DNA from 4 places in the Anaerobacillus sp. MEB173 genome. Region 4 is predicted to be linked to each of the others. Evidence: riboswitches for the same ligand, from Rfam matches in the RefSeq annotation. Region 4 holds a riboswitch; each other region holds the start of a gene.
What was found. Region 4 has a riboswitch for cyclic di-GMP ahead of ACJ2A9_RS11640 (ATP-binding protein). Riboswitches for the same ligand answer to the same signal wherever they lie in the genome.
Positions count from the first base shown of each region.

Region 1: it holds a riboswitch for cyclic di-GMP, as region 4 does, so the genes downstream of both, ACJ2A9_RS23295 (stalk domain-containing protein) here and ACJ2A9_RS11640 (ATP-binding protein) in region 4, are expected to answer to the same signal.
Region 2: it holds a riboswitch for cyclic di-GMP, as region 4 does, so the genes downstream of both, ACJ2A9_RS01500 (Flp family type IVb pilin) here and ACJ2A9_RS11640 (ATP-binding protein) in region 4, are expected to answer to the same signal.
Region 3: it holds a riboswitch for cyclic di-GMP, as region 4 does, so the genes downstream of both, ACJ2A9_RS00320 (WxL domain-containing protein) here and ACJ2A9_RS11640 (ATP-binding protein) in region 4, are expected to answer to the same signal.

Region 1 is NZ_JBJMAU010000037.1:2,944-7,114, forward strand. It holds gene ACJ2A9_RS23285 (hypothetical protein) at 1-275, shown strand, start outside; gene ACJ2A9_RS23290 (copper amine oxidase N-terminal domain-containing protein) at 220-1,149, shown strand; gene ACJ2A9_RS23295 (stalk domain-containing protein) at 1,368-2,255, opposite strand; cyclic di-GMP riboswitch class I at 2,285-2,368, opposite strand; gene ACJ2A9_RS23300 (carboxypeptidase regulatory-like domain-containing protein) at 2,810-3,496, opposite strand; gene ACJ2A9_RS23305 (hypothetical protein) at 3,642-3,779, opposite strand.
Region 2 is NZ_JBJMAU010000001.1:301,655-305,825, forward strand. It holds gene ACJ2A9_RS01480 (pilus assembly protein TadG-related protein) at 1-237, opposite strand, end outside; gene ACJ2A9_RS01485 (TadE/TadG family type IV pilus assembly protein) at 237-620, opposite strand; gene ACJ2A9_RS01490 (A24 family peptidase) at 617-1,108, opposite strand; gene ACJ2A9_RS01495 (Flp family type IVb pilin) at 1,213-1,380, opposite strand; cyclic di-GMP riboswitch class I at 1,474-1,558, opposite strand; gene ACJ2A9_RS01500 (Flp family type IVb pilin) at 1,571-1,738, opposite strand; cyclic di-GMP riboswitch class I at 1,823-1,908, opposite strand; gene ACJ2A9_RS01505 (DUF192 domain-containing protein) at 2,162-2,500, shown strand; gene parC (DNA topoisomerase IV subunit A) at 2,583-4,171, opposite strand, start outside.
Region 3 is NZ_JBJMAU010000001.1:73,191-77,361, reverse strand. It holds gene ACJ2A9_RS00325 (lysine N(6)-hydroxylase/L-ornithine N(5)-oxygenase family protein) at 226-1,527, opposite strand; cyclic di-GMP riboswitch class I at 1,820-1,905, shown strand; gene ACJ2A9_RS00320 (WxL domain-containing protein) at 2,053-2,634, shown strand; gene ACJ2A9_RS00315 (WxL protein peptidoglycan domain-containing protein) at 2,702-3,766, shown strand; gene ACJ2A9_RS00310 (XdhC family protein) at 3,974-4,171, opposite strand, start outside.
Region 4 is NZ_JBJMAU010000004.1:346,713-350,883, forward strand. It holds gene ACJ2A9_RS11635 (HAMP domain-containing protein) at 1-1,593, opposite strand, end outside; gene ACJ2A9_RS11640 (ATP-binding protein) at 1,651-2,601, opposite strand; cyclic di-GMP riboswitch class I at 2,754-2,837, opposite strand; gene ACJ2A9_RS11645 (diguanylate cyclase domain-containing protein) at 2,947-4,140, opposite strand; gene ACJ2A9_RS11650 (putative bifunctional diguanylate cyclase/phosphodiesterase) at 4,146-4,171, opposite strand, start outside.

The sequences.
Region 1 (4,171 bases), on a different contig from region 4:
AAGTCTATCCTAGCAGCTGGGGAAACAGTCACTCAAGTGGTTCATATGACCTTCTAGCAACGTACTCAGATGGCAATAGTTCACACAATCCTGCTACACATGAGCCAAATGATACACGGGAAAATGCATTTACACTAACATCAGGCAAAAATATAACATCATCATTACCTTCAAGCTTTGACCGAGATTTTTATAAAATTACGACCACAGCAGATAATGGTGACGTCTATATCTATTTATCTAATACAACGGCCCCTGTTAGATTCAATGTATGACAGTAACAAAAAACAAATTGTCTGGGGCAACTCTTCTTACTTTAAATCTCTAGCAAAGGGTACTTACTATATCGAAGTTTATCCTAGCAGCTGGGGAAATAATTATTCAAACGGATCATATGACCTTTTAGCAACTTTTTCAACAGGTTCTGTGAACCAAGATACTAAAACATTCGAACCAAATGATACTCGTGAAAATGCATATGGTTTAAAATCTGGCCAAACTGTAAAATCAGAATTATCCTCTAGCTTTGATCGAGATTTTTATTCCATCACATTAAATAAAGACGGTTATATTGACCTAAGTTTAAGCAATACATCAGCACCAGCCAGATTTAATGTGTATGACAGCAGCAAAAAACAAATTGTTTGGGGCAACTCCTCTTATTCTAGATCACTATCAAAGGGCACATACTATATCGAAGTTTATCCTAGCAGCTGGGGAAATCAGCATTTAAGCGGAAAATATGAACTCATCGCACGATACCCGAGTGATGACTCTCCAAATAATACAATCGTTATCTACTTAAATAATAAAATCGGTACAGTTAACGGTAATCGAATTACCTTAACTGAAGCACCTTATATTAAGAGCGGAACAACTCTAATACCATTACGTTTTGTCAGTGAACAGCTCGGTGCAGATGTCACATGGAACGGTACGAATCGTTCTATAACCGTTAAATTAGATGGAACAACAATTGTCCTGAGAGAAAACAATCGAAACGTAAAAGTCAATGGTTCTTCTCGCTGGATCGACGTTGCACCTGAAATTATTCGCGGCACGACTTTCGTTCCACTTCGATTTGTAAGTGAACAATTAGGAAAAGACGTCAAATGGAATTCTTCAAACAAAAGTATAGCGATTAAATAAGGTTGGTCGAAAAAGGAATGACATTCGCTATGTCATTCTTTTTTTTACTTGAACCCATAAGTGCCGCACCCGGTACCGAAACCAAATTGCTTTCGGTTAAGTGTGCTTTCTAGGAACAAAATATTACGCGTGAGGTATCTGGTACCAATATTCATTCCAATCTAAAGAAAAAAGAGCTATCGCAACTAGCGATAACTCTCTATAACGGAAAAGGGACTTTAAACTTCGTCTCCATTTTCTCCATCATTGTTAGAATCTTCTGTCGTATCCTCTTCATCTATTTCTACCTCATCTACAATAATGACACTACCCGATTCCGGTTCCCAATCAACAAATGAGTTTAATGCTTCACTTATAAAACGTAGAGGTACAACAGTTCTGGAATTATGAAGGCCTGCTGGTACATCTAATATCATTTCTTTACCATCAATATAAGCGATATTCTCACCGAGGAATAGCTCGATCGTAACACCATCACGTTTAATCGTAACTTTTTGTTCTTCTGCATTCCAATCAACCTCAGCATTTAATGCTTCTGACACGGCACGAATTGGAATTAATGTTCGTCCCGATTTGATAACCGGCGGTACATCAAAGACAGGATGAGTACCATTTACAAAAACTTTCATTCCTTTATTGCCGTTCTTTTTGTCATATAGTTCTCCAAGCCGTTTGTAAGATGCTCGATCTTTTAAATCAATCTTCACAGCTTCAGACTCTAATTCAAAGGCCCCTTCAAGGTCGCCTTCTAGTTCTAGTGTAGATGCATGCTGCTGTATTTCCGCTTTAAGCTGCTGTTTAGCTGCTTGATAGGCTTCTTTCGATTCTCTTTTTAATTCATTAAGTTGTTCTTTCTCTTGTCGATATGTATCACGTATTTCTCGTTGTTCCTCTTTCGCTATTTCTTTATCTTCTTTTTGCTGTTCATTCTTTACTGAACGTTCTGATTGCTCATTGACCCTTTGTTCTGTGCTCGTGTTTTTCTTTTCTTGTCCAGGGTTATCTCCTCCGCCGCGGTTTGCATCCGCAGCCAACGGTTGAGCAAATACTAGCGAAAATCCTAGTAACCCAATTCCTAGTGATCTTAAAACAATTGCCTTTTTCATTACCTAACTCCTCCTTAATTTACAATGGTAACGGCAGCTGGCTGACATAGGCTAAGCCCTTAGTCCCTATAGCTTTGTGCCACTAGATTTCTCTAGTTATACCTTTTAGGAAAATTATAACATACTAGATTATTAAAAATATGTAGATATTCTAATAAATTTGTATATGTGCGCAGCTAGTTGATAATGATCCTTACCGATTACCAACCTTATAAAGCAAAAGAAAAAGTCGATCCATGCTCCTATGTCCCCTATTTAATCCATGAAAAAAGGAGAATAGTTTATTTCGACTACTCTCCGCGTTTTTTCACTTAACAATTTGATCTTTTAACAAGATAAGTATATTAGCAATGTATTCCTCTAATACATTATTTGCTTTATTTTCTCCACCTTTAACAGCTGACATCCTATCAGTGTATTTTGAAGAACCATTGATTGGAAACCAAAATTAAGAAAAAAACTGTGACACAAAATATCTCATTAAACTCCATTCTATCAAACTGTATATCAGTAAAATCCGTTGCTGTCACTAGAAAAAATCATTAAATTTATGTCTAGTCAACTTTAATCTTCTCTTTAAAAATACCATCAGACCAATCAAACCATACCCACACTTCATAATTCCCAGGTGGAAGCTCCTGTTTCAGCTTAATTTTTCCGTTCTTATCAGCTGTTAGAAATAACTTTTCTACTGCTCTAATAGTAGCATCATCTTCAACTTCATAGAAATAAATTTGTAACAGTGAGTTAGAAAAGCCTGAGTATGGTTTTGTAGATAGCTTAACCACGCCCTTATTGACTTGTACCTTAATCACATCTTTTAATAATTTATTTCTGTCTATACTCTTACAATTCAAAATTAACAATTCTTCTTTCTTTATCGAATCCTCTATAGGAATCACTGTAAAGTCCATTTCAATTACATCTCCTGATAAAACAGGATAATCTTTTATATATTGTACTTCGTAACCCTCAGCATATACTTTAAACCAATAAGTTCCCTCTGGTAATTCAATCTCATAAAAACCATTCTGATCAGTATATGTTACAAGTACTTCGCCAGATACTGAAGGGGAAAAGTGTGCATTCTCAATAGGCTCACCTAAGTCATTGGTTATTTTCCCCTTTACGATTGCATCACCTTCTGCAAAAACTTTTTCACCACCGGGTTGTAGAGGTAACAAGATAGCTATTACCATTACCAATATACTAATACCAAAAATCAGTTTTCTCATTTCCATAGTTTTTCCCTCCTTAAGCTATATTAATATTTATCGTTATTACTAATTGTTACTATTTATCACTTTAGTCCATATTGCGCACTTCCATGCGGTTACTAACAACACTAAAAAATGCTTTGCCAAATGATCTAGATGCTAAAATTTTTTAACGGTTACATATTTCTTGTTTTTTATTAAACTCAAAAAGTAACACTCTGTCCTTCCATTTTTGATCTACAGTATTTGCCGTAATATACTTTTTTACTTCATCCAGCGAAAACGTATAGTCTTTATTTTCAATCATTGACTTCCCCTTTTTTCCTAAAAGACAAGTATTTGTTTTATTCGTACAACTAGCAAATCTATATCCTTTAACCCCACTAAACAGGCCTACAGTTTCAATGTTGAACTTAATTTTATGTGTGCAACTTGGACAATATGCAATCAATGAATCTATCTCTCCATTTAGCCATTTCCATTCCCAATGTAAACCAAGAATAATGTCTTTTTATACGTAGTCTGATAGTTTCTTGAAAGAAGCCATATTTTTTGCGTATAAAACCTGGTCTTTTCCATTTTATTTAGTTTTTTTATCTCATCCGTCGCTAAATTTATTGTTATTCCTTTTATAAATTCGCATCGCAAATTAGTTTAAACATTTTTTCTCTAGCCCTTCTTATTTATTAATTAATCTAT
Region 2 (4,171 bases), on a different contig from region 4:
ACCTTGATTAAATTGTATCGTTTTATTGACTTCTCCTTGTGCTTTGGCATGAAAACTCGGAAGCTCCTGCGCACCCGCTAATGCCGCCGCATCAACGATTTTTTGGAGTCTGTTTTTTTCAAGGTAAAGGGAACCCGCATCAAGGACTAAAGCCATAAACCCGATAAAAATTGACATACTAAATGCCACTAAAACAATAACAGCACCATCTTCTTTTTTTAGAAAGTTATTCAGCATCATTCAATCCTCATTACCGTTTTCGATTGCAGCACTACGGTTTCAGGTAATATTTCTTTAAACAATGGAATGGAGAATGTTACTGGATAAGACAAATGAACGGTGACATATGTGCCACGCGATCGACTTCCCTTTGAAGGTGAGATTGAAACGTTCATTGCACTTGATGTTAAGGTTGGAGCAGCTGCACTTATCCTTTCATGAATTTGTGCATCCGTTCCACCAACACTCGCTACTCTGGCAGCTTCCCGTCCTGCATGCTCAAGAGTAAGATAAGAATGGAATATACGACCGAAGTCAATAATTCCAAACAATAAAAATAAGAGTATCGTTAATGATAAAGCTAATTCAACAGTTGCTTGACCTTTTTGTGATCTAATCAAAATACATTCACTCCCGTGTAGCAAACTGTACCTAAAACGATCGCCACGCCGTAGGGAAAAGCATGATGGTATTCATTTTTATTCAAACTGTCCAGTGATCTAAGTTGAGCTGAAAAGAAAATTCGCTTTAACGTATTTATTAGCTCTTTTTGCTTAAGTAAAATGACGAAGGCAATCATTCCGCCAATGATTGTAATATAGATAAAGGAACCGAAAACAAAACCTGTTCCTTGTAATGCACCAATTGCCATAAGTAGCTTGACATCACCTGCGGCCATTCCTCCTAACACATAAGGGATCACTAATAACCCAAATCCCATTAAGAAGCCAAATAAACTAAATAAAAACCCTTCCCAGCCGAGTGTTGCAGTGTTAATAATAAAACCTAACAAGATAGCAGGAAATGTAACAACATTGAAAATTTTTCTGTTTTTCAAGTCAGTAAAGAATGAAATAGCTAAAATGATAAAGAGGATTGCAATTGTCATGAAAGATCACCTCGAAAAAAATCCTACTTTCTGCTGTAGATAAAGTAGGATTTTTAGAATTAACATATAATAGTTGTTAGGAATTTAGTAATAAGTAATGACCCTTATTTCAGAACAGACTCTTTAAGTGCCTCAACCTTTGTTTTTAAAGTATCACCAAAGGCAACAAATGCTGCAATTGCTCCAACTGCAATTACTCCTAAAATTAAGCCGTACTCTGTCATTCCTTGTCCTTCTTCTTCTTTTACAAATCGTTTTACTGCGTTCATCATTGCGTGTGACCACCCTTCAGAATATAAAATTATTTTAATATAATGTCATAAAAAAATACTACCCCCGAAGATAGTATCAATGTGATCACTATTTCCGGCAACTGGCTGGCATATCGTTTTTGATGAAGCCCCTCTAGTTTTGCGTCTCAAGGTTTCCCTTGGTTTGCCTTTATCATTTTTTATTTATCTATTAATTTAAGATAGAGTCTTTTAACGCTTCAACCTTAGTTTTTAATGCATCTCCAAAGGCAACGAATGCTGCAATTGCTCCAACTGCAATTACTCCTAAAATTAAGCCGTACTCTGTCATTCCTTGTCCTTCTTCTTCTTTTACAAATCGTTTTACTGCGTTCATCATTGCGTGTGACCACCTTTCAAAATGTTTGGTTTTTGTCATAAAAAAATACTACTCCCCGAAGAATAGTATCTGGTGATCACTATTTTCGGCAACTGGCTGGCATATCGCTTTTCGATGAAGCCCCTCTAGTTTTGCGTCCCAAGATTTCCCTTGGTTTGCCCTTATCATAATTTTATAAAAAGCAACAACAAGCTTCCTGTTTGTTGTTGTCGAAGTGTGTCATTGCTTATGAACTAATATTATCACCCGAATTAATATTGTACAATAGCAACATTATTCCTCTATTACCAAAAAATACACCTATATTAAATCGTTTATTTTACATATAATACGCTCAATCTTAATAAAATAAGTCCGTTATATCTACGTTTTTTTAATGTTTGTTACTATTAATTATGAGATAGAGTAAAAGGTCGTGAGGAAATGAAATTAATTTCAGGGAATCAAATACATAATATTCCAATAACAATTTCAAATTATGATACATTTTTTCAAAGAACAAAAGGGTTAATGTTTCGTTTTAAGCCGATTGTTAATGAAGGAATAATACTTTCCCCATGTAATTCGATTCATATGTTTTTTATGTTTTTCTCGATCGATGTTGTATTTATAAATGCCAATAATGAAATTGTTTTTGTTAAGGAACATGTAAAACCATGGACAGCAATTTTTCCGGTAAAAAATGCAAAAGCAGCAATCGAGTTACCGGCTGGTACCATTTCAAAATATTCCATTCAAAAAGGAGACAGAATTGAGCTTTAGCAGAAAAGCACCAGAACATTACCCCGAACAAAAAATAACTATCAAACAGAGGTAGCTCCGTTTGATAGTTATTTTCACCTTACTATTCTTTTTCCGGTACAATTTCTTTCCATACATCAACAACCAGTCCGACTTGATTTTCATCAAGAACAAATGAACCATTACTGTATCGGTCGGTTGGGTTTAATTGCTGTGAATCTATGACTTCAATATGACCTTTTTCAGCTTGTATGAACATTTGTTCGTCCCCTTCAGTTATTACTTCAAAAGCAACAATACGATGTGGATTTCGCTTTAATTCCCGGAGCATGATTAGACCGCGCTTTGCACGTGACGTCTTCTCAAACTCACTTAATTTCATCTTCTTCATCGCACCCCGTTGTGTGACAACGAATAATTCAGCATACTGATCAGTCGCAATCACTTTGCCGTTCACAACTAAATCATCTTCTTTTAAATTAATCCCTTTTACACCTGAAGCACGTTGACCGACAATGCTGACTTCCTCTTCACTGTACCAGAGTCCGTAGCCAAAATGAGTAACAAGGAAAACATCATTTGTTCCATCGGTTAAAAAGACATCAACGACTTCATCATCCTCTTCTTTTAATTTTAATGCCATTAGTGCCCTTGAAGTTCGTTGTGCTTTATATAACGTCAGCTCTGACTTTTTAATCATTCCTTTTTTCGTTATGAACAGAAGGAAATAACCGCCATTAAATTCTTGAATTGGAATGGCTTGAATAATTTGATCATCACGTTCCATCGTGACAATATTTGCGACATGCTGACCGCTATCCTTCCAGCGTATATCCGGAAGCTGATGGACTGGAATATACAAGTAATTTCCCTTTTTCGTAAACAGTAACAGCGTATCGGTTGTACTCATGTCAAAGTGAGCAAGCAGCCTGTCCGTCTCTTTCATTCCGGGACTTTCCCCGTTTGAGGCGGCATATGAGCGCGGGCTCGTCCGTTTTACATAGCCGTCCTTCGTGACTGTTACCACCGTGTCTTCTTGAGGAACCATTACTTCCAAGTTGATCTTAATTTCCTCAATCTCATCCTCGATCACAGTTCTACGCTCATCAACAAACTGCTTTTTATTTTTAAGCAGCTCTTTCTTAATAACAGAAATTAATTTCTTTTCACTGCCTAAAATTTCTTGAAGTTGCTTGATCTTCTTATCGAGTTCATCAGCCTCTTTTTCAAGTGTAGTCACATCGGTATTCGTAAGGCGATATAGCTGTAATGTCACAATCGCTTCTGATTGAGCCTCAGTAAAGCCAAAACGGGCGATTAAGTTATCCTTTGCATCACGCTTATCCTTGGAGGCGCGAATCGTTTCGATCACTTCATCAAGAATTGAAATCGCTTTGATGAGACCTTCAACTACATGCTGACGCTCCTCAGCTTTGCGCAATTCATACTTAGAACGCTTTGTTACAACGTCCTTCTGATGGTCAATGTATGCTTGCAGCAGCTTTTTTAGGCCCATTAGCTGTGGTGTTTTGTTGTAGATCGCCACCATATTAAAGTTATATGAAATCTGTAAATCTGTATTTTTATATAAATAGTTTAAAATGCCATTCGCATCGGCATCTTTTCGTAATTCAACGACAATTCGAAGTCCTGTTCTGTCTGTTTCATCACGTACTTCAGCAATCCCGTCAA
Region 3 (4,171 bases), on a different contig from region 4:
TAACAGTAACTATTGACAATTATATTCTAAAGTAACTTTAAATTTTAATCCTTATTTAAAAATTAAATTAAACAGGCTGCCGAGACATTCTCGGCAGCCTGACTATTATTAATAATAAAGATGGTTTTTATATTGCTCTTAAGAATATTAGTTCATGTTTAGCTGAAGTAAACCTTTTCACAAAATCACCTAGAATTGGAGAATTTTACTGTGCAGTAAATAGTTCTAAAATTTATCCGCATCAAAATTTTGAAATACATATTTATCATAGATCGGAAAAATCTCTTTTCCTAATAAATCATTAATGATAATCTTATTTCGATGTACAGCAAGTCCTAAATTTGTTGATCCAACCCCATGAGAATGTGAAATTCCGCTGTGAACATAAATCTGATTTGGGATTTTTAAACGTAAACGATAATCCTTTTCTACTTCATATCTACCTTGTTCATCCCAAAACATGTATTCCCCTAAGTTCTTTTTTATAAATTCCGGAACAATCGGACGGTAGCCTGTACCCACAATGACAACTTCACTTTCGTGGGTAAAATCTTTATTTTGCTGCCACTGTGTGCAGAAAACTTCACATTTTCCATTCTTTTCTTTTATTCCATTAACTTCCGTTAAAACCTGAAGTTTTACATTCATGTCCTCCCCTGAAACGGAATGTTCATATAGTAAATTATAAATATCGGTAATCGTATGTGAACTAATTCCTTTGTATAATAAATCTTGTGATGCAAAAATTTTATCTTTTTGTTCCTGAGGAAACTTATAGAAATAATTCACATAGTCAGGAGAAAATTGCTCAACACTCAGCTTTGACTCTTCCATTGACAAAAAGCTTCTTGACCGAGTAATCCACGTTAATTGGTATTGGTGCTCCATTCTTTCCTTTAATAATTCACGGAATACCTCTGCAGCACTTTGACCGGACCCAATAATTGTGATGGATTTCGCATTTCGACAACTTTCTTTATACTGTAAAAATTTAGAGGTATGAAAAACATTCTTTTCAGAATCAACTTGAAATGATTTTGGTATAACCGGTGTGCTTCCTGTACCCAACACGAGGCTCTTGCATCTATATTCTTTTTCCTCAGATTTTTCAATATCTTCGACTATTACGCTAAAAACTTCTTTATCTTCTATGTACTCAAGTTCAGTTACTCTTTTACCAAAACAACAATTATACAACTTGGCGGCAGCCCATTGGCAATAATCGTTATATTCTCTTCTCGGGATATCTAAACGCTGTAAAAAGTAAAACGGATACATTCGATTTTTTTCGGATAAATAATTTAAAAAGCTATACTGATTCGTTGGATCAGCTAATGTTACTAAATCAGCCATAAATGGAACTTGAAGTCTTGTCCCGACAATTAACATCCCTGGATGCCAATTAAATTGAGGTTTTTGATCAAAGAAGAGTGATTGAACCTCTGAATGATCATCAAGCAATGCTGCAAGACTTAAATTAAAAGGTCCAATTCCAATTCCGATTAAATCATACACTTTTGAATCCATCATACTTTCCTCCCTCAATCATCTTATCTTTTTATTATGATAAGAATAGAGAAAAAGATTCAAAAAAGTGCCTGTTACTTGTTGAATTATCTTTACTAATCATCAACGAGTATAACCTTTAAAGTAGCTTCATCAAATAAAGAGTCCATTTCTTAACTCTATTTTTCTGAATGTTACACTGGAATAATTTGATGTATATCCTTTTTTTGATTTACAGAGTAATATTAGTTTCAGAGAGTGACGGACGACAAAATTCGACATAGATACAGAGAGTCAAAAATCGTTCTCATTTCTTTATTAAAGGCAAACCAGTTTAAAGATTGGGGCGCAAAGTTACAGACCTAAGGTGAATTTCACTATGGTGGCTGGGCCGCTGAAGAATGGAGAATGATACTCACAATACGAGTTGAAATTCAATATTCTTCCGATTCAAATCAAAATTTGTTTTGGAGGGATTTTTTAATGGAGAAAAACAAGTTCTTTTCTATAAATCAATCAAACAATCAATCTGTGGGAGGAAACAAAATGAAAAAAACTTTATTCAAAAAAGTAATTGCTACTACTATGGCGTTCGGTATTGCAGCAACTGCATTCAGCACACAATCATTCGCTTCTACTACATCTACTGTAACAGGTGGAGATTTAACTGGTGGAGGCGTTACATTTGCACCACTTTCTGCAACACTTAACGGTACTCAAATTACAACATCTGCAGACTGGACAATTGCTGACATTACGGATGCTCGTGGAACTGGATCAGGATGGAACGTATCAATGACTTTAGCACAATTCAAAGAATTTGACACTGTAGATAATGTTTATGTAACAAATGGTAAGGCACTTGCTACAAACACTCTAAAAGTAAAAACAGTACCAACTATCGCTCAAAAGGATACAACGTCATCAGAAACTTCAACAATTACGCCTGTTTCTCTAGATACAGCTTTAGATACAGGAAGTACAGTTAAACTTTTATCTGCTCAAATTGATGGTGGTATGGGATCATTTTCGTTCGGTAACTTAGGTGTAGAACTAACAATTCCAGCCAATGCATATGCAAAAACTTACAAAACGGAAGCAACCGTTTCTCTAAACACTGCTCCTTAATAAATGGTTAATTTTTTGAAAGTCCTCCAATACTAAGGAGGACTTTTTTATTTTAGGAGTGGTACGATTGAAAATCCGAGAAATCCATTGGATACTATTATCCATTATGTTTTTATCATTCCCTTCTTTCTTGGTTTATGCAGAAGGAAATGATTTTGAATTTCGGGTAGAGCCGATTTTTCCTGAATCTCAAATTGGGAATCAAGGTTATTACCACTTAAAAGGTAATCCGAATGAGACTGTCACGTTACAAGCAAGAGTGATCAACGACAGTGATAAAGAATTGAACGTAACGATTCGCAGTTTAAATGCTTATAGTGGAAATCAAGGTATTCTATATCAAACAGAACCTATTTTAGAAGGAACAGCAATCACCAATGATGAGTTTCAGTTTACTAAATTTGTGAAAAACCCTAAGGAATTAACACTCAGTCCTTTGGGTTCAGAGGTTGTTGAGTTTTCTGTCAATGTTCCAGACATAAATGGTACGTTACTTGGGAGTATAGAATTCCGAGTTTTTCAGGGCACAGAAGAATTGACTAAGAAGGAAGAAGATTCCCAACTACTAATCGACCAATATAGAGCCGTAAACCTTGGAGTACAAGTGGATATAACAGATTATAAAGAAACACCTTCATTAACCTTTGAAAGTCCACATTACTCTCCTGAACAAATGGCAATTATGGTCCCTATGGGTAACTCACATCCCGTTATCGTGTCAAATATCTCAGGAACATATAAAGTTACAAAAAGTAAAGATGAACCATTTTCCCTTACAGGAGACATGCCATCATTTAAAATGGCTCCCATGACAGCCTTTCATTACCCGATAAGATGGTCAGAAGGAACGTTAGAACCTGATGATTACAACGTAACATTTACTCTTAATGTAAATGGACAAACTCAAACCTATGAGCAGACTGTTTCGATTAGAAATGAGCAAGTCAAAGAGACACAGGAAAAGATGGAAGAACGTGGAGAAGTTGAAATTGCTCCTAAGACATTCCCATGGACAACTGTAATTATTGCTCTACTCCTTGTTATCGTTGTGATCTTACTTTGGATGATGAAGCGATCTAAACCACAAAGAAAAGACCGTAAGTATCCCATTCAAGATCCAAATGATACGTAAGAAAGCCTATCATGATGAGGTTTCTTATTAGACTATTTAATGTTCTGCTACTCGTCTTCTTCCATTTTTTATCAGAAGTTGTTCATATTTTTATTCAACAATAATCAAAGCCGGTGAAATTTTTACTCGTTGTAAAATTTCACCGGCTAATACTATATTATGAAAACTAACTCTCTTATCTATTGTCGTACCTACACAAAATCAATTTCACCCGTCCTCGCCACTCTGAATACTCGAAACGAGAGAATCCTCCCTTGGTTCCACAGCAGTATGCCCTTTCCTGCTCACTTTTATGATTTCCCCTATTATACTGATGGCAATTTCTTCTGTTGTTTCTGCACCTATGTCAATCCCTATTGGCGTATGCACGAAATCGAGTCGTTCCTTGGCTACACCTTCGCTTAT
Region 4 (4,171 bases):
ATTATTTAATTTTATCGATAATTGGTCCATGCCATCTAATGCTTCATTTAATTCCTGAAGCGTATCATAAAACATAAGTGTTATTTCCGTAACATGGTTCGAATGAACTTTTAGCATTTGTTCAAGTTCAACTATTTTTTCATGTATTTCAGTCAAGGTCTTACTCAATTGAATTGGACTTTCCTCTTCAATCTGATTTATAAATTCTAGCTGTCTATCATTTTTTAGAGTTTGGAATAAATATTGAAGTTTCTCAAGAGAGATTTCAATCTCAAGGACAAGATCCTTTGATTCTGCAGTCATCGCAGTAGACGTATCCCCCATCGTCTTGACCGAGGTATATACTTGTCTTGAGAGCAAGCTTGAAACTCTTACTAACGAATGAGAATCTTCTTTTACACCAGTTATTAATTGATCAAAACGTTTAGTCATCCCGTTAATTTGTTTCGCCAACCTATCTAATTCATTTTTTTCATTCATGACTAATGTTTGAGTTAAATCCCCATCAGCGACTCCTTGAATATGTTGAACAATATCTTGTAAGGGGCGTAATTGACGTTTTGCTATAAGGCGAATAAGAATAAATAAGACAACGGATGAAATCAAAAAGGCGACTAAAAACAATACCAAAAACTGACTTTCCATTTGTTTTTGCCTAGTCAAATTAAGAATAATTGCCATGACCCGATCATTAGACAAAGGTTTGTATATTTTTTTATAACTCACACCATTTTCTTTAAACGTAATACTGTAGCTTTCTTTGTCGACATAAGCCTTCTCTAAAAAATCGTAATCTTCTTCTCTTTCTAATTGATGGCTACCATATAGAACAGGTAAATCGATATCTGGTTCAACGACCTGATTATCGTCTCCATTAAGCCATGCAGGAACATTAATAACCGCAATCTCATCGATTTCAACGCTCTCATCAATAATTCTTTCTATCATTTGGGTTGGTCCTGCCTGAAAGGTTAAATGATAAATTTCCTCGTCTAAGATAAAAGGGTTGATCATAAATTCGGTCGTACCATCATAATAGTAGGCAAATTTATAGTAAAGATTATCAAAGCGCTCAGCTTTTGATATTGGTCCTACCCAATAATTATCTAAAGCATATCCTTCATCAACTGTTACTGGTTGTTCCGACATGAGCTGATCAAATGCAGTAAACCAATACCCCCACTCTTTCGAACTCATATCCATTTGCGTTTCATCTGATGACTGAGTAATAACAATGTCATCCCCTTTTCTTTCCCATAAGGAGATTTCATGCACATCCCACTTGTCTGCCAATCGACTCAGTTCTTCCATACTGATGTCTTGAACCTGTTTCCCTTGTAAGTCGGACATGATTCCTTTCGATGAGGTATATAATTTTTTTTCAATCATATTTTCTATTGTATCTGCCGACTTTTGCGTTGATTCCATTGCATGAACAACAATACTGGTTGCATTATTAATTTGTTCAGTTTGATATTCATCAAGTTTTACTTTGATAAAATATAAACCCAAGAAAAGGATAGTAATGGCAATTACCCCTAATGAAAGACCGATTTTAGCTAACAATTGAACCATGATAGTATTCTTTTTCATTAATGTTTCCTCCAAAAAAGTTAGGGATAAATTCTAGAATACAAACCTTCTAAACTATTAAATAACAGAAGTTCTCTTTGTCTCCTCACCAGATTGAAAAGTTAATATAACTGTTGAACCATATAAAGAAGTATACAAAGAAACTTGTTTCGACATTTTCATCATAAGTGTAAAGCCTTGACCCATTGATTTCTTCGTTGAAAATCCAGCTAAAAGGGTCATTTTAGGTAAATCTTTAAGAGCAAAACCCGGCCCTTTGTCTTCAATTAGAAAGCGAATTTCATTGCTAGCTACATCTTCAACAAGAGTCATTTTTCCCTCCTCAGCGTGTTTTATTGTATTTGTAATTGCTTCTGATAACACCAAAAGTAAACTCATGACCTTTGTTTGACTAAACCTTTGTTCAAGGATCTCTTTCACCAAGTCACGACATCTAGGTATATCTGAACGAACCTTTATATTTCCTTGACATAACACATTACCTTCTCTATACTTATTTATTTCTTCCTCTGCTATCAATAAGAAGCGCCCTTGAGTTGAAGCTGCAATCACATCACGGTACACCTGCCACGTAGTATCCTCTTGATCTATAGCTGCCTTCTGTAATTCCAATTGCTCTGGTGAAGAGAATACATCATCCTTATGTATTTCATAAACCTTTAGCATGGCATTTTGAATGTCATTCCTAACATCTAAACGGATAATTTGTTCGGGTATGTCTTGTTTTTTTTCACTCCAGGTTAACATTTGTTCACTTAAATTGAGTAGAAGTTCTCTATCCATTTTTGGATTAGCATTCAAAAAAGATGCTTCTGATAACGATAAATAAAATAAGGAATTCCCCTCATCATTAGATAAACTAAGATAATTACTTAATTTTTTCGCAAGAAACCCTCGTTTTGTCATATAAGTTAAATCCGAGTAAGCTAAGTCAGAAGGGAGAGACGGAACCTCAACTTGCTTTTCTTTTAAAGATACGTTTAATACTTTATCAAATAGCCGCCTCATCAAATGTCCTCCCTTAATAGGATTCCCAGGGGGAAACCCCAATCAATCTTTCAACTAGTCTACACTAAAAAAAGGTAAAAAAAGCCTACCAAAAGATTGGTAGACAGATTATACGGTCCTATAAACCTTATCTTAGTCATATGCCAATCCTTTTCGGTAACCCGGCGACCATAGAAGAATTCCTTAGGCCCGTAGCTTTGCGTCCCCAGCTTTCACTGAGTTTGCCGTTATCGAAGGAAAAAAACGTGTTATTCTTTATATCGAATATCTGTTTAATGTTATTAAGTGGAAAGTAATACCAATATAATAACCATTATTAAAAATGGTAAAATCAATACTACCCAACTATCGGTTAAATAGTTTTGATTTTTGGATCGTATTTATCCACTTTTCAAAAATCCCTTTTTTATTAAACTCCATCTCATTAAGATCCGATGTATATATTTTAAAATTGTTTTTGCCATTAAATTTTGCATAATACATCGCCTTATCCGCGTGCTCTATTAGTGTCTCCTTATCTTCACCATCATCAGGGTACATACTGATCCCAATACTTAATGAAATATTGGCTTCTTTTTCATTAAGCATATATGGTAAAGAGATCTTTTCAATAATCCGTTTAGCAATGTCTTCAATTTCTACTTTATTTGTTTCTTCTAACACAACGATAAACTCATCACCGCCAATTCGAGCAATGAGATCCTCTTCCCTTAGACTCTCGTTCAATCTATTTACTACTTCTATAAGTAATAAATCCCCAGCATCGTGTCCCATCGTGTCATTGACAACCTTAAAATCATCTAAATCAATAAACATAATCGTAAAATTATGATTGTGACGTTTCGATCTCGCTAATGCCTTTTGAATATGGCGATCTAATGCCTTTCGGTTTGGCAAATCAGTTAATTCATCATAATAAGCCATTTGCTTCAGCTCATTTTCCAATTGTTTTTGCTTTGTAATATCAACCATTTGCCCGCTAATTTTCTCAATTTTCCCCTCAGAACTTTGAATAGGTGTAGTAAGTTTCATCACCCATTTTTCACCTAATTTCGGGTGAAAAATTCGATATTCTATCCTTGTCGAAAGTCCTAACTGCAATTGTTGTTCATCTTTTTCAATTTTTCCGTAATCATCGGGATGAATGACTTCTCTCCATAGATTTGGATTGCTTTTGAAAGTTTCAACTGGATAGCCATAAATTTGTTCTAATCCTTTCGAAAAGAAAACTTTATTATTAGAGACATCGAATGTATAAAAAGCTCCCTCAAGTGAATAAAATAGTAGCTCATAATCGCGATTTTTTTGATTTGTAACTCTTATTTGCTCATCAATTTCTTTCTTTTCTCCAAGTACCTGTTGATGACTTTGATAGAGGTCATCATATCTTTTGGCAAGTAACCAAACAAAAGGCAATATAAGTAAAATAATAAACAAACTTAACAATTGTTCATGTCCAAATGTAAAATAAGTGAACAGTACATAAGCTATTTCGATTATAGTAATTACAATTGCAAGTAACCTGCCTCTTTTTTCCATACAAATTACCAACTTTCTTTAATCCACAATT